Regions from separate parts of the Bradyrhizobium sp. WYCCWR15520 genome, predicted to be linked through region 2. Evidence: riboswitches for the same ligand, from Rfam matches in the RefSeq annotation. Region 2 holds a riboswitch; each other region holds the start of a gene.

Region 1 (7,338 bases), on a different contig from region 2:
CACCTAGCGATGCGCCGGCGAGGCGCGCGGGATGAGTACAGTTTGTCGAGGACAGGCGGATATCGCGGCCAATGCGCCTTCGTGCGTTGCGAAGCCCGACGGCTCAGTACGGCGTCTCCGGTGCTGATTTGGATCAATTGAGTAGGTTTCATATAACTCCTGCGCCTACGACTGGGAGAGTGGCATGATCGTGTGGGTCCTTCCCAGCAATGCACATGCCACCAAGCACGTCGTGCGGGCCTTGCTTGAAGAGTGAAAACTATGTGCTTCGCTTCGCGGCGAGCGAATATTTGCACCTCCGCGTCGCTTTTCGAGCATACGCGTCTGCAACCGGACACGCCGAATACGACACCACGGTCGTAACATCCCTCGATCTCGCAACCGTTTCGATGCGCACGTCGAACTCGCCCTGAACCAGTTAGGGCCAGAACTGCTTGAAGTGCGCATAACAGCGATAAAGAAGCCCCGCAGTACGGCGGTGCCAGGGTTATGGGCGTTGCCGGGCTCTGGCGGTATTTTCCAGCTTTCCGGAGCTCCGTGGCAGTTGGCGAATGGTCTTGGGAATAGCATCACCCTCTGACTTCAGGGGTCCGAGATCAAGTGTAAGATCTCTAAGCGCGCGCTCGCCACAGTAAAGAAGCCCGATCCCTCTCGGCGGCCGCATTCGCTGAGTCGGAAACACTGCTTCGAAAGCGTACAACCTGACGCTACGTGCGATTCAAGTCTCACCTGAGGGGCCTCGCACGAATTTGTACGAACCTTCGGCTTACGATCTGCTCTTCGCTCGCTTTTTGTCCAGGAATTGTCGTCTCCTTTGGTAGTTGAACTCTGAGCCGCCGGCGCGACTCAGTTTCGCCACGCGCCATAACGCAGGCTTCGGAGCTGTTCCGCGAGTGCCGGATGCTTTGAGTTAATAGCAGGTGACTGCAAACGGCTTCACCCCGAGGCGTGAGCGGTGCGCTTTGATGCCGATCCGGAAGTCAACTCTTGCGTTTTGTGCTCCGCCAACGCATATACGCACCACGGTAGCGCGATGCGCTATCGCAGCCCTCCTTGGGCGTTTCCTCCCTAGACTTGGGCCGCTTGTTCATTACAAGCGGCCTCTTTTTCTCGGTCGCCGCTATGGCGACGCCCCGGCAATTCTTTCGGAAATTGGCTTGCGCAGGTTGGTTAGACGACCGCCACGCTCGCAACGAGTTGCTACCTTCGGCGCAAGCGCCATCCCCGTCGCTTTAACGAGAAGGGACGAGCACGGTCATGAGAAACTCGCCTTACGCGAGGCAACGCGCCTTCGTTGCAGGTCGGCGGCCCGTGAGGTGTTGAGTACGCATTCTTCTCCGGCCGTGATATCAGTCTTCGCGGTAAAGCCTCCGCGGGCGAATGTTAAAGATGTTTCTCGCATTGATAAGCGTCGGAGATATAGGGATGGAAATGGGAAGCCTTTCTTTGGTTGGTCCGGCATGCGGTAGTCGTCAATACTATCGAAGGAACGATCTCCCCTTCGGGCGCTCCGGCCGATCTCAGCGATCGGGCGCATTTGGAAGCCGTGCGAAGGCGCTTGCCGCGGGACGCCGCAATGCCAGCAGCCTTCGCACGAGTGCTACGACACGCGCTTGATGATGTAGCTATCCATGATCCAGCCATGCTTGGCGCGTGCTTCCTGTCGGGCGGCGACGATGATTGGCCCCACTTCTGCGAGCGCACCTGACATGGTGATTTGCGGGGGCATCCCGAGATAGGCGCCCCACCAGATATGTAGTCCGTTCGGATCGAGCCACTGGAACGCGGCGCCGCCATCGAGCATGACGACCACCGTGTCGGCGCCGGATGGCCAACCGCATTCGCGCAGCCGCCGTCCGGTGGTGACGAGAAAAGGCTCCCCAATGTCGTTCAGCGGCAGTGAATGTGCGGCGCAAAGCGCCTGGATCGACGTGATGCCCGGGACGACCTCGATTATCGGCAACGGATCAAGCCTTTGTGCGATCCGCAGGCTCGAGTCGTATAGCGAAGGATCGCCCCAGATCAGCAGGGCAACGCGCCCGTCATCACCGAGATGCGCCGCAATTGCCCGGGACCAGGTCACGGCGACGGCGTCGTGCCATTCCTCCACTCCCTTGCGGTAGCTCTCCTGCGCAGTATCGCGAACGGGCACGTCGAACTCAGCAACGCGCGTGCGGCTGTTCGTCAGGGCTTGCGCGCAAATCAGCCGGCGCAGGTCGGCGAGATCGGACTTCACCGGGCCCTTGCGCGGAATCAGCACCAAGTCAGCTGCATTGATCGCGCGGATCGCCCCAAGCGTGAGCTGCTCGGGATCGCCGCAGCCAATGCCTATCAGGGAGAGTGTCAGCATTACGTTATGAAACGGGGGCGGCCGCGGCTTGCGACCGCCCGCACGTCATCTTCAGGCGCCGTTGTGAAGCCGATAGGTAACAAGACCATCGGCAGTCACACCTCGCAGCGATTTCGCCAGTGCCAACACGGTCAGATCGGCCAGCGGTTCAATGACCACGACGAGCGCGTAAGAAGCGGCGAAAGACGCGATGGAGGCGAGGTTCTCGGCCGCAAAGCCCGCACCATACAGCGCCCAGAAGGCGACCCACCCTACGATGCCGGATTGATAGGCGGTTGAAAGCGCAAGTGCCTGCCGATATTGCAGGTCAACATAGGCGGTGTTGCGAGGAATGATCCGCCCGGCCAGCGCCTGGATCGCAAATAAGGGCACCAGCAGCGTCGTCACGTTCATACCATATTGCGGCAGGTCGGTCGGCACGAAGAACAGCCCCTGCAGCAGAAGACCAAGCGCCAACCCGAACGCGGCTGGCGCTGCGCCGAACAGGAGAAACAGCGTCGAGCCGAGAATGAAATGCACCTCCGAGACCCCGACCCTGAAATGCGGCAGGAGTTCGAAGAACGAGAAGACCAGGACCGTTGTTGCGACGGTGCGCACCGCCAGCGAAACAATTCCCTGCGCGCGCACGGTTTCGACCACGGGCTTGAAGGCGCAGCCGGCGGCAACGGCACCGGTTGCGCAACTCAGCACGAGCTTGGCGCCCGTAACGATACCTGGTTCGATATGCATGACTTAAGTCCCTTCTGCCGTCACACCCGACGGCGTTAGCGTTAAAAACTGCAGGGCCGGTCTCCTGGCTCGCGGTTCGAAACCGGTCCCCGGCCTTCCCAGGCCTGACGGCCAGTGGCGGATCGGAGCCCCTCACCGCTTACAGTCGCGGGGGCGGCCGGGCTTTGGGCGCCGCATTCAGGTCCGCCCTTCCCCGTTCCCAATTATGCTCTGGCGCTTTGCGCCGCTTCGAGCACCATGCCTGCTCTGTGTGCTCCTTCCGACGAGGAGACGTCAAGGGGCTCGCGAGATCGGGCGACAGCGTCATCATCGGGTCTCTCCCGCCAGCGTGCCGAAAAGAATGATCGGCGCCGTCGTTGCGGCGCCGGTTTGCGCTAGCTGCTCTGCGAGCTTCGCAATCGTGGTGCGGACAATCCGCTCCTCGGCGTGGCCAAGAGACTCGCAAATAGCGCCGGCGTGTCGGCAGCCACCGTGCTCGATCAGTTTTGCCGCGAGCGCCGGGAATGTGTCGCTTCCCCATATAAATAGGGTCGTTGATTCCGGATCGGCAATTGCCGCGCATCGATATAATCGGGCTCGCTCTTGAAGCACTGGACCTTCAGCCCGCGATCGCGATAGGCGCGCGCCAGCGTCAGCGTCGTCTTGCCGACCCCGGATGCAGGCGCGGAGATGACGAGGCTCGCCGTCATCACGAGCCTTCCGGAAAGCGAGGCGTCGGCCCGAGCGGCCGATAGCGGCGGTCATAGTCGACGGCATACAGGCGGCTCTCTCCGAAATCTTCCGAACCCAGTGTGCGGCCAACCAGAATAACGGCTGTGCGCTCGAGCTCGGTGCTTACAGCAGAGTCCAAGGTACCGAGCGTGGCGCGGACGATGCGCTGATCCGGCCAGCTTGCGCGCCAGACTATTGCAACCGGGCAGTCTCCTCCGTAGTGCGGCGTCAGCTCATCAATCACCGTGGAAAGCAGATGGATCGAGAGATGGATGGCGAGCACCGCACCGGTCGCGGCAAAGGTGGCGAGTTTCTCGCCTTGCGGCATCGCGCTCGCCCTGCCCGGCATCCGCGTCAGCACGACCGATTGCACAAGATCCGGTAGCGTGAGCTCGGCCTCGATCGCGGCCGCGGCGGCGGAAAAGGCCGGCACGCCCGGCGTGATTGAATAGGAGATTTGAAGCGCGCGCAGGCGGCGCAATTGCTCGCCCATCGCCGACCAGATCGAGAGATCCCCGGAATGTAGCCGCGCGACGTCCTTGCCCTCACGATGCGCGGTGACGATCTCCGACATGATGTCGTCGAGCGACAGCGGCGCGGTGTTCACGATCCGTGCATCCTTTGGGCAATGGGCAAGAACGCCCTCGGGTACGAGAGAGCCGGCATAGAGGCAGACCGCACAGGCGGCAATCAGATCGCGACCGCGCAAGGTGAGCAGATCAGCTGCTCCCGGTCCGGCACCGATGAAGTGCACCGTCATTCGGCGTCTCCTACCGCGATCGCTGCGGTCGCCGTCCGATCCTGCGAGACAGCCCGCGTCGAAACGAGGCGCGCACCACGGCCGGCGACCGCAAGCGCTGCGGCTTCGGCGACGGAGCCCGTACCGAACTTCGCCTTGATGGATTCTGACTGTGTGGGCGTGGCAATGCCGGCTAGGACATCGGCCGAAACAGGCCGGATCGGCACGGTGAGTTCGCGCGCCAGCAATTTGAGCGCGGCGGTTTCGGCCTTGTCGCTGACAGTTGCAACTGCCGCGAGACCTTCAGGACCGCCCGCGGCGGCGAGAGCTTCGCGCAGCGCAGCCAGTGTGACCTCCCGCTTGAACCCCAGACCTGCGACCTTCACTTGACTGCACTCCATTGCACGACCGGCCGCATCGCCTCCCAGGAGCGATAGCGGCCGAGGTGACCCGCATGCGCAATCTCAATTCGCATCAACTCGCCACCGTGGCGTTGATGAAGGTCCGAGAGTAGCGCCTCGGTCTCCAGCGTGACGGCATGCGCAACCACCCTTACTCTCGGCTCAATGCGCGACCACACCGCATCGAACATCCTAGCGTCGAGCCCTCCGCCGATGAAGACGGCTTGCGGTGTCTCAAGGCGTGAGAGGATATCAGGCGCTATTCCCTCGACGATGGCGATCCGATGCGTCAGACCGAAGGTTGCCGCGTTGCCGCGGATATTCGCTACGCGATTAGACCGCGCTTCGATGGCGATCGCCGTGCCACCACAGAGAGCCCATTCTACCGAGATCGAACCTGAACCGGCGCCAATGTCCCATAATCTGTCGCCGGATCTCGGCGCCAGCGACGAAAGCGCGAGCGCGCGCATCGGCCGCTTGGTGATCTGGCCGTCATGCACGAAGAGCGCGTCTGAAAGGCCGGAGCTGCGCGGAACGCCGTGCGGTCCATTGGTTTCCAGCGCAACTGCCACCGGCCCCGCGCCGCCATCTGCGGCGTAGCTGTCGGCCCGATATTGCGCCACGGATTCGCGGGGACCGCCGAGCGCGGTGAGCGTCCATAGCCGTGAATTGCCCCAGCCGCGCGCCGTCAACCATTTGGCCAGATCGCCGGGCGCCTTGCCGTCGCGCACGAGACAAATGATGCGCGCTCCATGTGTCAGATGCGGCACCAGGCGTTCGAATGGCGCCGCGTGGATTCCAAGACAGACGACAGATTCGAGCCGCCATCCGAGCCGCGCCGAGGCAAGCGAGAATGTCGAGAGCGCGGGATGCGCAATCCATTCGCTCTTGCTGAGCCGTTCCGCGAGACTGGCTCCTACGCCGTACCAGGACGGATCGCCCGAGGCGAGCACCACCGTCGGACGACCGCGGCAGGCCAGCACGCAATCTGTCTCGAACGGCGCCGCCCAGGGACGGCCGCGGTCGGAAATCCCTGCCAGCGCGAGATGCCGTTCGCCGCCAAACACCGTCTCGGCTTCCGCAAGCGCCTTTCGGCTTGCATCCGAGAGGCCGGCAAGGCCATCTTCGCCAATGCCGATGATCGTCAGCCAGGGATCATGCATGATGTGCGCCCTCATTCTGGGCGGAACAAGCGATGCCAATCTGCTCGCAGACGCTGTGGCGCGCGCGGGGTGTGATGCGATCTATTCCTATGGAGGTCGCACCCGCGCCCCCGTGAACCAGCCGCTGCCGACCCGCATCGGAGGGTTCGGCGGCGTGAATGGCCTTGCCGAGTTCATTCGGCGCGAGGAAATAACGCACCTTGTCGATGCAACCCATCCCTTCGCGGCCGAAATGAGCCGTAATGCGGTTGCAGCGTGCGAGATGACCGGAACACCGCTGATCGCGCTCGAGCGCGCGCCCTGGGCAAAAGGGACCGGCGACACCTGGATCGAGGCCGCGGATATCTCCTCCGCTACGGCAGCATTGCCGAACAATCGCGCGCGGGTATTTCTTGCGATCGGACGCCAGCACATCGCACCTTTCAGCGCCAGGCCGCAGCACGCCTACACTTTGCGGTTTGTCGATCCTCCCGATGGACCACTGCCGTTTCCGGACGTCGATGTCATCGTGTCGCGCGGACCGTTCACCCTCGCCGGCGAATTGGAGATGATGCGTGCGCGCGGCATCGAATGGGTTGTTGCCCGCAACTCCGGTGGAGCGGGCGCGCGCGCCAAGATCGACGCCGCGCGCGAGCTCGGCCTTCCCGTCGTGATGCTCAAGCGGCCCGAATTGCCTGACAGGCCCCGAGTCGAAAGCGTGGCGGAGGTCATGCAATGGCTCCGTCATCGGGCATGCCTCGGTGCATAGACCCAGCGGCCGACGCGGCGCGTTGCCGAATTACCGACGATGACAAGGGTTCGCATGTCGGCCATCTCGGGCCGTGCCTCGCGCAGCATCACGGTTTCAATTCGCTCCGCGACCGTGCTGACCGCATGGGCGAAGATCACGAGGCGCTCGCCGCAACCTGCCTCCTTCAGCACCGAGAGCGCGCGTTCAAAACCCTCGGGCCGGCTCACTGAGCGCGGATTGTACATCGCGATCGCAAAGTCGGCTTCGGAGGCAAGCCGCAAGCGTTTCTCGATCATCGACCACGGCTTCAGATTATCGGAGAGATTGATCGCGCAAAAATCGTGGCCGAGCGGCGCGCCGGCGCGCGCGGCGGCTGCCAGCATTGCAGTTACGCCGGGCATAACGCGGATTGCAAGCCCATGCCATTGAGACGAGACTTCAAGTGCTTCGAACACAGCCGCTGCCATGGCGAAAACACCTGGGTCGCCCGAAGAAACCATGACAACACGGCGTCC
Region 2 (7,338 bases):
TTCGCCGACCTCGGCCTGGTCATCATCGACGAGGAACAGCATTTTGGAGCGGCAGAGAAGGCGAAACTTTCCGGGTTGGCCAAGAGTATTCATGCCCTTTGGATGAGCGCCACGCCGATCCCGCGGACCCTCGCGGCAGGTCTCGCCGGCTTCAGGGATCTCAGCGTCATTGCCTCTCCGCCCGTACATCGACTTCCGGTCGTTACCAAGGTCGCCCCGCTTTCGGACGCGGCCATCGCCGCGGCATTGCTGCGCGAACAAAGACGCCATGGACAAAGCTTCTTGATCTGTCCGCGCATTCAGGATCTCGATCCGATGCTGGCGCGAGTTCAGTCGATGGCCCCGGATCTCCGCATCGTCTGTCTTCACGGCAAGTTGCCCGCCGACGAGATAGACGACCGAATGATGAGTTTCGTCGAAGGCACGGCGGACGTTCTGCTGGCGACCAACATCGTCGAGAGCGGTCTCGATATTCCGCGGGCAAACACGATCGTGGTCTGTTGGCCCGAAAGATTCGGTCTTGCACAACTCCATCAACTCCGAGGAAGGGTGGGACGCGGCGGAATACGCGCGTTTGCGTATTTGCTGAGCGATTCGGACTCGGAACGATCCGAGAAGCGATTGGCTGTTTTGGAGGAGTTCAACAGACCAGGTGCGGGTTTTGCCATCAGCGCGCGGGATCTGGACCTCAGGGGGGCAGGGGACCTGCTTTCCGAGCGGCAGTCGGGCCATGTCCAGGTGTTCGGACCGGTGCTCTATAGCCACCTTCTGAAATTGGCCTCGGAGAAAGCAGACGACAGGGCAGCCGACCTGTGGGTGCCCGATCTCAACCTGCCGATCCCGGACATGTTGCCGGCAGGCTACGTGCAATCTGAGGCGGTTCGGCTGGAAATCTACGCCCGTGCCGCGCGGTGCCCAAGCGAAGACGAGTTGGACGACCTCGAGGAGGAGACTTCCCGTCGTTTCGGCAAATTGCCACCGGCGGCACACGATTTCTTTGCCGCAGCAAGGCTCAGGATCGACTGCAGGCGAAGAGGAATCGTAAGGCTCGATGTCGGAGCGGATGCCGTAGCCGCGACGTTCTTGCCGGGAAGACTTGGCAAATCAAGGGCGAGATCCCTGCAACGCGACGGTGATCGGGTCGTCTACATCAGCAAAGATCGCGAGGGACCGCTTCGAAAGGTGGAAGGCTTCCTCGACGTTCTCGACGAGTGATCGACATCCGTTGGGAAACTTCGATGACAACGCGGTGCCAACGGTGTAAATTGAAGGTCGCTGCGGTCGTTATTTCCGCTTTCATCGCGTAATGACAGCCCGTCCCGCAGCTGTGCGATTCTGCCAGCCATGCCTGACGAGTTCTGGATCGGTGTGTTCTTCTTGCGGCCACCCGACACACAGGTAGGCGATGAGTTTCCAGTCCTCGGGAACTTGCAGGACTTTTGCAATATTCGCCGGGTCAAGGATTGAAACCCAGCCTACTCCAAGCCCAACAGACCGGGCCGCAAGCCAGAACGTCGCGAGCATGGCGACGACCGAGTATTCGAGCGTCAGCGGGATGGTGCGGCGCCCGAGATTAGCTCCTTGATCCGTGCTTTGATCGCAAAACACGGCAAACTGCACGGGCGCAACCTGCAGCCCTTCCAGTTTAAGCCGTGCGTAAGCGATTGCGCGGTCCGCTTCATAAGAAGCAAGTGCCTCCGCGTTGCAACGCGCGAAGTCCTCTCGGATTCTGTCTCTTGCGTCTTTGCTTTCGACGTTCACCCATCTCCAGGGTTGGCTGTTGCCGACGGAAGGAGCAAGTTGCGCGAGATCCAGCAAGGCATCGATCGTCTCGGCCTTGACCGTGTCGCCGCGGAAGCGCCTCACGTCACGACGCCACGCGACAAGCTGCGCAAATTGGGCCCGAAATAGTTCATCGAAAACCGGCGGAATCGACGTCGGAAGGATTGAACCGGCGAGTGGCTCGCGGCTTGCTGTGCTTTGCTGGTCAGGGTCGGGCATCAGGATTCCGCAATGATGTGAAAGAAGCTGCCGGTCACCCGGCCACGGCGGCTTCCCGTGGGCGCGAATTCGCTGCCGTAAGCATCGGTGACAAAGGCGAACGGCTCGTCCGAGCCATGAGCAGTGACGTCAGCATAATGGAATTCGTGTCCCTTCAGCTTCTTTCCCAGGGGACCGAGGCACCCAGAGGCTGCAAGGCGCGCTTCCCTGTAGCCGAGACGCATTTTCGGTTTGGAAAGGCTCGTTTGAACGCCGAGAAGTCCAGCCATCGGATAGGTCTTTCCCGCCGCGTCGGTCAGGGTCTCACCCAGGATCATGTAGCCGCCGCATTCGCCGTGAACGGGCTTGATGGCCGCGAAATGTCGCAGCCCCTCAAGAAAATTGCTCGCTGAGGCAATTTGCGCGGCGTGAAGCTCCGGATATCCCCCTGGCAGCCAGCAAATATCGCAGTCGGCTGGCGGAGGCTCGTCAGCAAGCGGAGAGAATGTTTGTATTTCCGCGCCGCTGTTGCGCCAGCCATCCAGGATATGACGATATGTAAATGAAAACGCCTCGTCGTGAGCGATCGCGATGCGCTGTCCCGGTGGCTGCAGTGCTGGCGCGTACGAGCCGGTCTGCGAGGGAAGAAACGCTTCCGCGCATCCGAAGAGCTCATCCATCTGCACGTGTTGAGCCACGAACTCGGCCATTGCGTCCAGTTTGTTTTCCAGTTCCGGGGTTTCACCGGCCTGTACCAATCCCAAATGGCGCTCCGGCAGAGCGATGCCGTCGGATTTTGGCAAGCTGCCCAGGATGGGGATTGCAAGTTTGGTAATTCCATCACTTACCAGGCGAAGATGCCTTTCGCTGGCGACGCGGTTCAGAACGATGCCAGCAATTTTCACCCGTTCATCGAAGGTCATAAACCCCTTTACGATTGCGCCCGCGGATTGCGATTGCGCGCTGACATCGAGCACCAGCACAATGGGAAGGCCGAGCGCAGATGCCACGTCCGCAGATGAACCGCTGCGACCGGGTTGAACAGGAACGCCGTCGAACAAACCCATGGACGCTTCGCAGATCAGCAGATCGCTGTCCTTCGCAGCTTCGGCTGCAAGCTGTGCGATCAGGCCAGGTTTCATTGCCCAGCTATCGAGATTGACGCCAGGCCGGCCGGAAGCGGCACCATGAAACGCCGCATCGATATAGTCCGGTCCACATTTTGCGCCGGCCACGCGAATTCCACTTCTTCGGTAAGCACGGAGAAGTCCGATCGTCAAAGTAGTTTTGCCGCTGCCAGATCGGGGAGCAGCTATCATGAGACCGCGCGGGGGAGGGGCAGCAATCATTCTGCGCGCCGATTACCGAGCGCAAAAATCACCTGCGCGACGCTGCCTGCGACGGACGAATCTGCCTGCACTAAGGTCACAGATCCAATTTCCTCGAATCGATCTCTCGCCATCTGTTGATCAACTTAGGTTTGGCCCAAACGATCGCAGCGGTTTCGCCTTGCGGTCGATCCGCGCGTGAATCACATCCGCAAGTATTTGATTATACTTTAGAAAGGTTCGGCGGCTGCGTTGGGTATCAGGTTCTTTCTTGTCAATGCGGTAACTGACGCAACTCCGCTGATGGGTCAACCGCCGTTGACCGGGGCATCTTCGGCGGTTAGCGTCATCGGCGATGGTCCTTCCCTAGGAAGGTGAAAAGGGAAGCCGGTGCGACAAACGTCAACGCCGGCGCTGCCCCCGCAACTGTAAGCGACGAGCCCGCGCCGGTGCCACTGGGAAATCCCGGGAAGGCGGCTACGGGCAGTGACTCGCGAGCCAGGAGACCTGCCATCACGAACTGTGCTTTGGAGGCGTCTGGGCGGGGTGCACCGGACGGGAGCGAGCCCGATGGTGCCGTTTGCCGTCGAGCGCGACCCAACAAAGCTCGCGGCCACAAGGCCATGATACGAGCAACTGATGGATCGCGACAGCGCTACTGAGCCCGCCGGTCAAGCCTTGATCGAACAGCCGCAGGCCAACCTGCCTGACAGGCCCGTCGTCGTGAGTGTTTGCATCACCTGCAAGGCGGCGGACGGCGCTGCTGTGGTCGGCCCGGAGATGTACGCGGCTGTGCAGGCTGCGATCGGGAAGGACGCCAACATTGCCGTCCGCCCGGTGCAATGCCTTAGCGTTTGCAAGCGCCCAGCGACGGTCGCGGTCACGAGTCCCGACGGATATACATTCCTGTTTGGCGATCTGCAGACCGAAAGCGGCGCTGCGGCGCTGGTATCATTCGTGCAATCCTACCAAAAATCCGATTTCGGTCTGGTCCCCTGGCGGGAACGTGCCGAGGTGCTGCGAAAGGGCATGGTGGCACGGGTGCCTCCCATCCGTTGGTCACCGGATGACGGACGCGCACCGAAATGACGGATCTGGCTACCACTTTGGTGCTGGGTGGCGCCCGCTCCGGCAAATCAGCGTTTGCAGAATCGCTTGCAGGCGCCAGCGCGCTGGCGAAGGTCTATGTCGCGACGGCTACCGCCGGCGACGAGGAGATGAAGAGCCGGATTGCGTTGCACCGCGCCCGCCGTGGCGAGGGCTGGATCACCATTGAAGAGCCGCTAGCGCTGGTCGACGCATTGACGCGCGAAGCCAGCCGCAATCGCGTCGCGCTGGTGGATTGTCTCACCTTGTGGCTGTCAAATCTGATGTTCGCTGGGCGCGATCCAGACGTCGAAGCTCAGCGTTTGACGCAATTTCTCGGTGTCGCAGGGCATCCTGTCGTTTTTGTCTCGAACGAGGTCGGTCTTGGGCTGGTGCCGGAAACGCCGCTCGGCCGGGCGTTTCGTGATGCGCAGGGGCGACTGAACCAGGTGGTCGCCGCCGCCGTTCCGCAAGTTGTGTTCATGGCAGCCGGACTTCCGCTCTGGCTCAAGCGCTAGTGTCTCAAGGAGAATGAAATATGTCGCGTGTTCCGGTTACCGTGCTGACTGGGTTTCTTGGCGCGGGCAAGACCACCTTGCTGCGCTCGCTGCTGACCCAGGCCGACGGACGTCGCATCGCCGTCGTCGTCAATGAATTCGGCGACGCTGGCTTCGACGGCGGCCTCGTGGAAGAATGCGCAGCGAACGCCTGCGCGCCGGGAGACGTCATCGAACTTACCAATGGCTGCATCTGCTGCACTGTGGCGGATGACTTCATTCCGACAATGGAGCTGCTGTTGGGGCGCGACAAGCCGCTCGATGCCATTGTCATCGAGACTTCAGGGTTGGCGTTGCCGCAACCCTTGCTGAAGGCGTTCGCATGGCCGGCGGTGAAAACGCGTGCCACGGTTGACGGTGTCGTTACAGTCGTCGATGCGCTGGCGCTGTCGGAAGGTCGGGTTACGCTCGATGAGGACGCGGTCGCAGACCAGCGTGCCGCAGACGAATCCATCGACCATGACGACCCGATCGAAGAGGTGTTTGAAGATCAATTGGCCTGTGCCGACCTGGTCGTGCTCTCGAAGAGCGACCTGCTATCGCCCATGGCGCTTACCGATATTGAAGCACGGTTGAAGGCTACGCTCCGCCCAGGAGTCAATGTCGTGCGTTCGATGGGCACATTGGCGCCCGCGGTGTTGATCGGAATGAACGCCGAGGCCGAGAAAGACGTGGCTGCCCGCGCCGGCCATCACGGCGAGGAAGAAGAACATGATCACGACGATTTCGACAGCATCGTCGTCAAGCCGTCGATCGCGCTCAGCGTCGACGAGATGCGTGCTCGGATCAGCGACGCGCTCGGTCTCGAAGGCGTGTTGCGCGTCAAGGGCCATGCGCGGGTTTCGGACAAGGTCGCGCCCGTGGTGGTGCAGGCTGTCGGGAGCCGCGTCGATCTGGTGTTCGGCCGGCCGGACGCGAAGCAGGCCGAGCATCTCGTCGTGATCGGGCTAAAGGGATTTGACGGGACCGCCGTGCGACGGGCGTTGGTGGAGTAGTCCGCGAGAGCCAGATGCACCTCAAGCTCGACACCTCAGGCGGCATCGACGATGGCGATGTCGCGCGCGATCTCGGACAGGAGACCGCCGACATCGTCGTGCTGTCTGCAGCGGACAGCGATCTCGCCGCATTTGGCATCGCTTATGCAGGGATGCCGGACGGGTTTCCCACGGTGCGGCTGACCAATCTGTTGGCGTTGGGTCATCCTGCGTCGGTGGATGCCTTTGTCGAGCGTACGCTGAGCGAGGCAAAAATCGTTGTGCTGCGCATGCTGGGGGGCGAAAGCTACTGGCCGCACGGCGTTGAAAGCCTGCGGAGCGACGCATTGCGTCGAGGTTCGCTGTTCGCTTGTATTCCCGGCGAGATGGATTGGAACGCGTCGCTGGCCGCACGCGGGACACTTGATCGCGACAGCGCGTACGCGCTATGGCGTTATTGCACCGAAGGCGGCGTCGAAAATGCCCAACTCGCGCTTCGCTTTGCCGCGCACCTGATCGGTAGAGGTGAAGCGCCGCCGCAGGCGCGGCCGATGCCTCCAGCGGGGTTCTGGTGCTTTGAACCGCCAAGTTCCGATCGCCCCAATGCAATCGTCATGTTCTATCGCGCGCTAGTGGCGGGTGGCGATACCGCCGGCATCGATATGTTGCGCCAGTCGCTCAATGCGCGCGGGCTCAATTCGGTCTGCCTGTTCGTGACCAGCCTGAAAGACGGACGGTCAGGAGCGTTCTTGCAGACGGCGCTGGCCGCCTATCCGCCTGACATCATCATCAACGCGACGGCGTTTGCGACGGCGACCGCGAACGACGATGCCGGCGTGCTGGCTGCATCAGGTTGCCCGATCCTGCAGGTGGCGCAGGCCGGTATATCCCGGGCCGGGTGGGAAGCTTCGACGCGGGGCCTGTCGCCACGGGATCTCGCCATGAATGTCGTGTTGCCCGAAGTCGATGGCCGCATCTTCGCGAACGTCATCGCTTTCAAGGAACGCGTTGACAGCGTAGGCGAATTTACGCCAACAGCGTTTCGCCCGCTCGGGGATCGGGTCGATGCAACAGCCGATCTGGCGTTGGCCTGGGTGCGGCTGCGCCGTGAAGCGGCGGCCGAGCGCCGGGTAGCGCTGATCCTTGCCAACTATCCTAACCGCGATGGCCGGCTGGCCAACGGCGTCGGCCTGGATACGCCGCAAAGCCTGATCGACGTTCTCGATGCCTTGGGAAGGGCAGGGTACAATACCGCGGAAGCGCCTGTCGACGCGGACGCCATGATGCAACTGCTACAACAGGGGCCTACCAATGCGCTCGAGCAGCGCGCCACGCGCGCAAACGGCGTGACGTGGTTGCTGGCGGACTATTCTGCGGCTTTGGCGGCGTTGCCGGAAACTGTAAGGCGCGCGG
Region 3 (7,338 bases), on a different contig from region 2:
TCGACCTGCTGCGCCCGGAAAATCCCAACCGCAAGATGGTCGAGAGCCTGGTCGCGCAAGGCGCGCGCTTCGATATCTGCCTCAACACCGTCGATACGCTGGAGCGCGAGAACGGCAAGCGGCCTGTATTCATTGCCGCGGCAACGCCGGTGCAGGTCGGCGTGGCGCAGATTCTGTTCCTGACGGAGAACGGATATACGCTGGTGCGGCCGTGAAGGCCTTTGTGCGCGAGCAGATCGCAATGTCGCCTCAGCGTCATTGCGAGCGAAGCGAAGCAATCCATCTCTCCCTGCGCTGCGGCATGGATTGCTTCGCTTCGCTCGCAATGACAGAGGCGAGCCCCAAGGCGTAAAACTCCTTCGACAAGGTCGCTTCTTATAGATGAAAGTTGTTTGAGAAGGCCGTCAAATTAGAATAATATCCTGCCCGAGACTCGGATTGAGAGCGCGGCAGCAACCATGATCTTTCGTCAGCTCTTCGACAGCGTTTCCGGCACCTACAGCTACCTGCTGGCGAGCCGCGCCGGCGGCGAGGCGCTGATCCTCGATCCCGTGCTGGAAAAAGCCGACCGCTACTGCCAGCTCCTGCGCGAACTCGACCTGCGGCTGGTGAAGGCGGTCGATACCCATCTGCATGCCGATCACGTCACGGGCCTTGGCGAACTGCGCGACCGCACCCAGTGCATCACCATCATGGGCGAGCAGAGCAAGGCCGACGTGGTCTCGATGCGGGTTTCCGACGGCGACAAGGTGACGATCGAGGGGCTGTGCCTCGATGTCATGTACACGCCCGGCCACACCGACGATTCCTATAGTTACCTGATGGGCGATCGCGTCTTCACCGGCGACACGCTCTTGATCCGCGGCACCGGCCGCACTGATTTCCAGAACGGCTCCTCGCGCGCGCAGTACGAGTCGATCTTCAACCGGCTGCTGAAACTGCCCGAGGAGACGCTGGTGTTCCCCGCCCATGACTACAAGGGCGATACGGTTTCCACCATCGGCGAGGAGAAGCGCTACAATCCGCGGCTGCAGGTCCGCAATGTCGACGAATATATCGAGCTGATGGCCAACCTGAAGCTGCCGAACCCGAAGATGATGGACGTCGCGGTGCCCGCCAACATGCATGTCGGCCTGCATCAGGAGGAGCTTGCCAAGCAGGGGCTCGCGCTCTCTGCTGGCGACGCCATCAACAGTCTCGGTCGGCCCGATATCCTCTTGGTCGATCTGCGCGAAGCGAGCGAGCGCGCCAAGCACGGTACGATCGCGGGCGCGCTGCATGCGCCCTACCCTGGTATCTCCGAGAGCCTCAAGCCCGGCGGCATGCTCCGCGAAGTCGCCGCCGCCACCGGCCGCCGCGTGGTGTTCTTCTGCGCCTTCGGTGAGCGCTCGGCGATGGCGGTGGCCGCCGCGAAGAATGCGGGCCTTGTTAACACCGCGCATATCGAAGGCGGCATCGACGCATGGAAGAAGATCGGCGGGCCGGTGGTGATGGGGTGAGGTTTTATCGTAGCCCGGATGGAGCGAAGCGAAATCCGGGACGCCGCCAAAAGATTCCCGGATTGCGCTTCGCTCCATCCGGGCTACGAATTTACTTTCTCACCCGCTTCAATTCCGCCGTCAGAGCGTCAAGCGCGTCCGCCAGCAACACGCCGCCGCACTCGGTCATGCGCTCCGGGATCACGATACGCTTTGCGGGCGGATAGAAGCGCTCCAACGCCGGATGCAGCAGGAAGGCCTGGCCGTCATCGCGCGCGATATCGCCGGCCTGCGAAACCACAAGGAAATCCGGCCGCAAATTCACGATCGCCTCCAGCGAGGCAAAGCCGCCGAAGGCAAAACCGAGATCGCCGGCCGCGCTGCGCAGCCCGGTTTCGGCCAGCAGCGAACCGACAAAACTGTCGCTGCCCGCCACCCAGCCTCGTCGCGACAGCGGCAGCACGCGATAATGCCGCTCCGAAACAGCCTGACGGGCGCGCGCCAGCGCCGCGTCAAGCCGCGCGATTTCCGCCGCCGCGCGATCGGGATGACCGGTGATGTCGCCGGCCTCGCGGATCTGCTGCCTCGCTTCATCGAGGGTTCGCGGCACGGCGAGTTCGGCGAGACGAAGCCCTTTCGCCTTCAACAAGTCCCGTGTCGAGCGCTTGTCGAACGCGCTGGCGACGACGATGTCGGGCTTTATCAGCAGCACGTCCTCGGCTCCGCCCGATAGCACCGGATAGCGGCTGAGGTCGCCCGCCTGCGATTGCCAGCCGTCGCGAGAGAACCGGCTCAATCCCAGGATCTGGTGGGGGTCCGCGAGCATCAGCACCAATTGATCGGTGCAGACATTCATCGATACCAGCCGCGGCAGATTGGCGGCAGGCGCTGTACCCGGCAACCCAAGCGCCATCGCCACCGCTAGAAGTGCCGGCCGCCGCATCAGACATCCGCCCACGGCACGATCACCGCCTCGCGCTGATACTCCGCGCGATAGGCCGAGATCCGGAACACATCCGCCATCACCTGTTCGGACAGCGCCTCTGCCGGGGCGCCCTGCGACACCAGCCGGCCTTCGCGCAGCACCAGCACATGGTCGGCAAATCGCGCGGCGAGCCCAAGATCGTGCGTCACCACGATGACCAGCACGCCCTTGTCGGCGGTCGCGCGCAAATTCTGCATCACGTCGATCTGGTGCCGAGGGTCGAGCGAGGCGGTCGGCTCGTCGGCCAGGATGACCGGCGCCTCCACGGCCAGCGCGCGGGCCAGCGCGACGCGGCTGCGCTCGCCGCCCGAGAGTTCGGTGACGCGGCGATCACTGAATTCGAGCACGTCGACCGCCTGCATCGCACGCAGCACGGCTTCCGCGTCCTTCGGCGACAGCCGTGCCGGATCGGTCGCGCCATGCGGATAGCGACCGAGTGCTACGATATCGCGCGCCGGCAGCGGCCAGTGCACGACATGCCCCTGCGGCAGGTAGCCAAAGCGTTTTGCGCGCTCGCGCAGCGGAAGCGTGGCCAGTGTTTGACCGCCGATCGCGATCTCGCCTTCGGACGGGATCAGCCCGGCCAACGACCGCAACAGCGTGGTCTTGCCGGCGCCGTTCGGCCCGACCAGGGCAACCAGATGTCCCGCGTCAAGCGCGAACGAAACGTCAGTCAGCACGACGCGGCCGGCGAGCCGCACGCCTAACCCCCTTGCGCTCAGCAATGCTGTCTCGCTCATGCAACGCCTCCGCTGAGCGCGCGGCGTTCGCGCATGATCAGATAGAGAAAGAACGGTACGCCGATAATCGAGGTCAGCACGCCGACCTTGATATCCGAGGTCGAGGGAATGATGCGCACCGCGATATCGGCCGCGAGCAGCAGCGCCGAGCCGGCAAGCGCGCTCGGGATCAACAGCCGCCCCGGATCGTGACCGATCACGGGCCGCATCAGATGCGGCGCGACCAGGCCGATGAAACCGATGGTGCCGGTAACCGCGACCGCACCGCCGACGCCCAGTGCGACGCCCGAAATCACGAACAGCCGGAGGCGGCCGACATCGACGCCGAGGCTTTGCGCGGTTTCCTCGCCGAGACTGAGCGCGCGAAAGGCATGGCGCTGGCTGAACAGCATGATCGCGCCGGCAATGATGAAGGGAAACGCCAGCATCACATGCTGGAAGCTGCGGTCCTCCAACGAGCCCAATAGCCAGAACGCGATCTCCAGCACCACGAAGGGATTGCTGGAGAGGTTCATCACCAGCGCGGTGGCAGCACCCGCAAAGCTGGAAATCGCGAGCCCCGAGAGGATGAGGATCAGCAGCCCGGCATTGCGGCCGGCGATGGTGAGCAGCACAAACACCGAACCGAAGGCCGCAGCGATCGCCGCAACCGGCAGCGCGTAGGAGCGCACATCGGCCAGCCCCAGCGCAATCACCAGCACGGCGCCGAAGGCGGCCGATTGCGGCGCGCCGAACAACGAAGGCGAGGCCAGTGGATTGCGGAGCAAGCCCTGCAGCGAAGCGCCCGACAGGCCAAGAATAGCGCCGATCGCGAGCGCCAGCAGCGTGCGCGGCAGGCGTATCTCCCGCACGATCACCTGCGATACGTCGCTGCCGGCGCCCAACAACGCTTGCACCACTGAAAGCGGCGACAGCCGCACCGGCCCGATCCCAAGCGAGATCAGCATCAGGAACACAACGAGGACGGAAAGCGCCGCCACCGCGCCGATCCGCCGGCGCGTGGCAATCTCGTTGGTCAGGGTTACGGCCTCAACACTCATCGATCGTCCTAAAGCAGTTTTGCCCGCTCCGGTACAGACGGTCGGGCACGCGTGCTCATGCGGCAAAAATAGCGCACTCGTCCAGTAGGCATTGCTCGGCGCGCCGGGGCGGATTGACTCGGACTTTGACGAACTTCTACCATAGTTCCCGACGGTTCCCGTTTTGGGGATCAAAAGGGAATGCGGTGCGGGGAAATTCCCCAATTCCGCGGCTGCCCCCGCAACTGTAAGCGGCGAATCCTTCGTCACACGCCACTGGGCATCTCGGTCCTGGGAAGGCGACGATGGGGTAACGACCCGCGAGCCAGGAGACCTGCCGTCAGCCGTGGTCACACGCGAAGATGTCGGTCGGGGAGTACAGGCATTAGCTTCACCTAAGCTCGGTTAGCATACGGTGAGACTTGGTTCGCTGTGACGTGCCACTGACGTCATACCGAGGTCTGAACCATGTCTTCCACCAACAGAGCCGCTACGCGCCGCCGCGTCTGGCTTGCTTCCAGCTTCCTCATACCGATCGTATCGCTCGGCATTTCCGGCGCAGCGGCGCAGACGCCGCCTGAGCAATTGCCGCCGATCGAGATAACCTCGCCCACGGACCTGAATCGGACCCGCGCCAAACCGACCTACGATGAAGGATCGACCTCGCGCCGCGTCGTGCCGGCGGCAGCGCCCCCGACCGGCACACGGCCCGCAGCCGGGACCGGTTCGGGCGCCTCATCGCAAAGTGCTTCGCAAGGCGCGGGCGGCAGCGGCGGCCGGCAGTTTTCAGGCATTGTCGGCACGGCGTCGACCGTTATTACCGCCGAAGAGATCGCGCATTCGCCCGCACAAACGTTGCAGGAAATCATCGCGCAAACGCCCGGCGTGCAACTGACGAGCCTGTATGGCGGCGTCAACGGCGCCAAGACCAGCGTCGACCTCCGCGGATTCGGCGCTTTCGCGACCTCAAATACGCTGGTGCTCATCAACGGCCGAAGGCTCAACGACATCGACATGGCCGGCGTCGATTTTTCGACCATTCCGCTCAATTCGATTGAGCGCATTGAAATCACCCGCGGCAACAGCGGCGCGGTGCTCTACGGCGACAACGCGGTCGGCGGCGTCGTCAACATCGTCCTGAAGGACGGCGTCGGCGGCCCTCCCTTTGCCATGCGCGCCGAGGCCGGCGTCGGCTCCTTCAATCAGCGGCTTGCGAATATTTCGGCCGCGACCAACTACGGACCTTGGTCGACGTCCTTCTATGGCAACGCCATCAAGTCTGACGGTTACCGGGTCAACAATGCCCTCGACCAGCGCAACGGGGTCGGCAATCTCAATTATTCCACACCGGACCTCAAGGCCTTCCTTACGGTAACCGGCGACGACCAGAAGCTCGGTTTCCCGGGCGGCCGCACCGTCGATCCCTCCATCGGACTAGATCAACTCGTCACTGATCGTAGGGGCACCAATACGCCGTTCGATTACGGCAACCAGCAAGGCGCCAGCGCCACCACCGGCTTCACCAAGACAATCATGAATGGCGTCGACCTGATTGTCGACGGCGGCGTTCGGAAGAAGGACACGCAAAGTGGTTTCTTCGGCGCCGTACCGTTTGCCTCGCCACTTCCGAGCTTCTCCTCCACCTACAACGACGCATCCTTGCTGACCTGGTCGATCACGCCGCGATTGAGCATCAAGAACTCGATCTTCGGAATTCCCTCGCAGATCCTGACCGGCATCGATTATTACGACGCGACATTCAATCAGGACCGCGGAGCGTTCAAGGGCCTTGCGCCGACCCACATCTACGACCTGTCGCAGCAGACGCTGGCCGGCTACGGGCAGCACACGGTCGGCCTATTGCCGACGACCGATTTCTCCTATGGCGCCAGGGTTCAAAATACCAGCCTGAGTGCCCGGGATCGGTTTGATCCCAATGCACCCGGTTGCGCCATGTTCTTCAATTGCAGCCCCGCGGCCTCTCCATTGGACAGCAACGAAACACAGTACGCGCTGCATGTTGGCCTCGAGCATCGCTTCAACAGCGTGTTCTCGGTATTCGGCCGCGCCGCGCGCGCATTCCGAACCCCGACCGTCGACGAGCGCGTCTCCAGCGGTCCCTTCTTCGTTCCAGGGACTTTCCAGTTGAAGACCCAGACCTCGCATGACATCGAGGGCGGATTCCGCATCAAGAGCGGTGGCTTCCAGATGCAATCGAGCATCTACAACATGGACCTCGAGAACGAGATCCATTTCATCCCGGCGCTGTTCTTCAACGTCAACCTCGATCCGACCCGCCGCTACGGCTCCGAGACCAGCGCCTCGCTGCGTGTCAGCGATACGGTGACGCTCCGCGGCGGCATGGCCTATACGCGCGCTGTCTTTCGCGAGGGGCCGTTCGCAGGTGACGACGTCCCGCTGGTATCCCGCTATACAGCCATGGGCGGCGTGACTTGGAATATCTGGCAGAACTACCTGGTGTTCGACGCCACCGTACGTGCCTGGAGCGAGCGCTTCATGGACAACGACCAAGCCAACACCCAGCGGCCCATTCCGGCCAGTGCTACCGCCGATCTGAAGCTTAGCGGACAGTACGATCGCTTCTTCTGGTCGGTGGGCGTGAACAATCTGTTCAACGCACTCTACTATGACTACGCGATCGCCAGCTCGTTTACGCCCGGCCGCTTCTCGGCCTACCCGCTCCCCGGCCGCACCTTTATGGTGAAGGCCGGCGCAACGTTCTGAGCGAATTCACCGGTCCGGTCCGCCGGACCGGCTTGTCCTGACCAGACGAGAAGGTATTCTCCTCGGGCATATTGCCGGGGAGAATACCTTTTCATGCCCGAACCGCGTCCATTCCGCTGATTGCAATGAGTCGCATCCGGCGCGCGATGGGCTGGGCGAGGCCCGGCCGTTCGACGTCACGCATCATCGCGCGTTTCAGGCGATGCTGGCTGTGTGCGGCGATCCCGAAACATTGGCGGTCAAGCAGCGTGTGATCGATGCCGTGCTTACCGGCGAGCCGCCTTCGGCGGTCGCCTCTGGTCGTCACGGTCGAACCAGCATCCGCATCGCCTTGCGGCAGATGAAATCCCAAGGATATGCATCAACGGCGC

What was found. A riboswitch is a leader RNA that binds a small molecule or an ion and turns the genes downstream of it on or off. The one in region 2 is predicted to bind cobalamin.
Region 1: it holds a riboswitch for cobalamin, as region 2 does, so the genes downstream of both, AC0QUY_RS33375 (energy-coupling factor ABC transporter permease) here and AC0QUY_RS21420 (DUF1636 domain-containing protein) in region 2, are expected to answer to the same signal.
Region 3: it holds a riboswitch for cobalamin, as region 2 does, so the genes downstream of both, AC0QUY_RS15545 (TonB-dependent receptor) here and AC0QUY_RS21420 (DUF1636 domain-containing protein) in region 2, are expected to answer to the same signal.

What each region holds. Positions count from the first base shown of each region.
Region 1 is NZ_JBWBWM010000038.1:53,773-61,110, forward strand. Features, by position in the region: gene cobF (precorrin-6A synthase (deacetylating)) at 1,601-2,350, opposite strand; gene AC0QUY_RS33375 (energy-coupling factor ABC transporter permease) at 2,402-3,079, opposite strand; cobalamin riboswitch at 3,117-3,334, opposite strand; gene AC0QUY_RS33380 (hypothetical protein) at 3,559-3,768, opposite strand; gene cobM (precorrin-4 C(11)-methyltransferase) at 3,768-4,550, opposite strand; gene AC0QUY_RS33390 (cobalamin biosynthesis protein) at 4,547-4,915, opposite strand; gene AC0QUY_RS33395 (bifunctional cobalt-precorrin-7 (C(5))-methyltransferase/cobalt-precorrin-6B (C(15))-methyltransferase) at 4,912-6,093, opposite strand; gene AC0QUY_RS33400 (cobalt-precorrin-6A reductase) at 6,092-6,841, shown strand; gene cobJ (precorrin-3B C(17)-methyltransferase) at 6,817-7,338, opposite strand, start outside.
Region 2 is NZ_JBWBWM010000018.1:82,401-89,738, forward strand. Features, by position in the region: gene AC0QUY_RS21405 (DEAD/DEAH box helicase) at 1-1,215, shown strand, start outside; gene bluB (5,6-dimethylbenzimidazole synthase) at 1,297-2,001, opposite strand; gene AC0QUY_RS21415 (cobyrinate a,c-diamide synthase) at 2,001-3,329, opposite strand; cobalamin riboswitch at 3,648-3,837, shown strand; gene AC0QUY_RS21420 (DUF1636 domain-containing protein) at 3,948-4,397, shown strand; gene cobU (bifunctional adenosylcobinamide kinase/adenosylcobinamide-phosphate guanylyltransferase) at 4,394-4,912, shown strand; gene cobW (cobalamin biosynthesis protein CobW) at 4,933-5,946, shown strand; gene cobN (cobaltochelatase subunit CobN) at 5,961-7,338, shown strand, end outside.
Region 3 is NZ_JBWBWM010000012.1:101,393-108,730, forward strand. Features, by position in the region: gene AC0QUY_RS15520 (DsrE family protein) at 1-215, shown strand, start outside; gene AC0QUY_RS15525 (MBL fold metallo-hydrolase) at 459-1,499, shown strand; gene AC0QUY_RS15530 (ABC transporter substrate-binding protein) at 1,591-2,421, opposite strand; gene AC0QUY_RS15535 (ABC transporter ATP-binding protein) at 2,421-3,203, opposite strand; gene AC0QUY_RS15540 (FecCD family ABC transporter permease) at 3,200-4,243, opposite strand; cobalamin riboswitch at 4,379-4,578, shown strand; gene AC0QUY_RS15545 (TonB-dependent receptor) at 4,691-6,967, shown strand; gene AC0QUY_RS15550 (DUF6925 family protein) at 7,038-7,338, shown strand, end outside.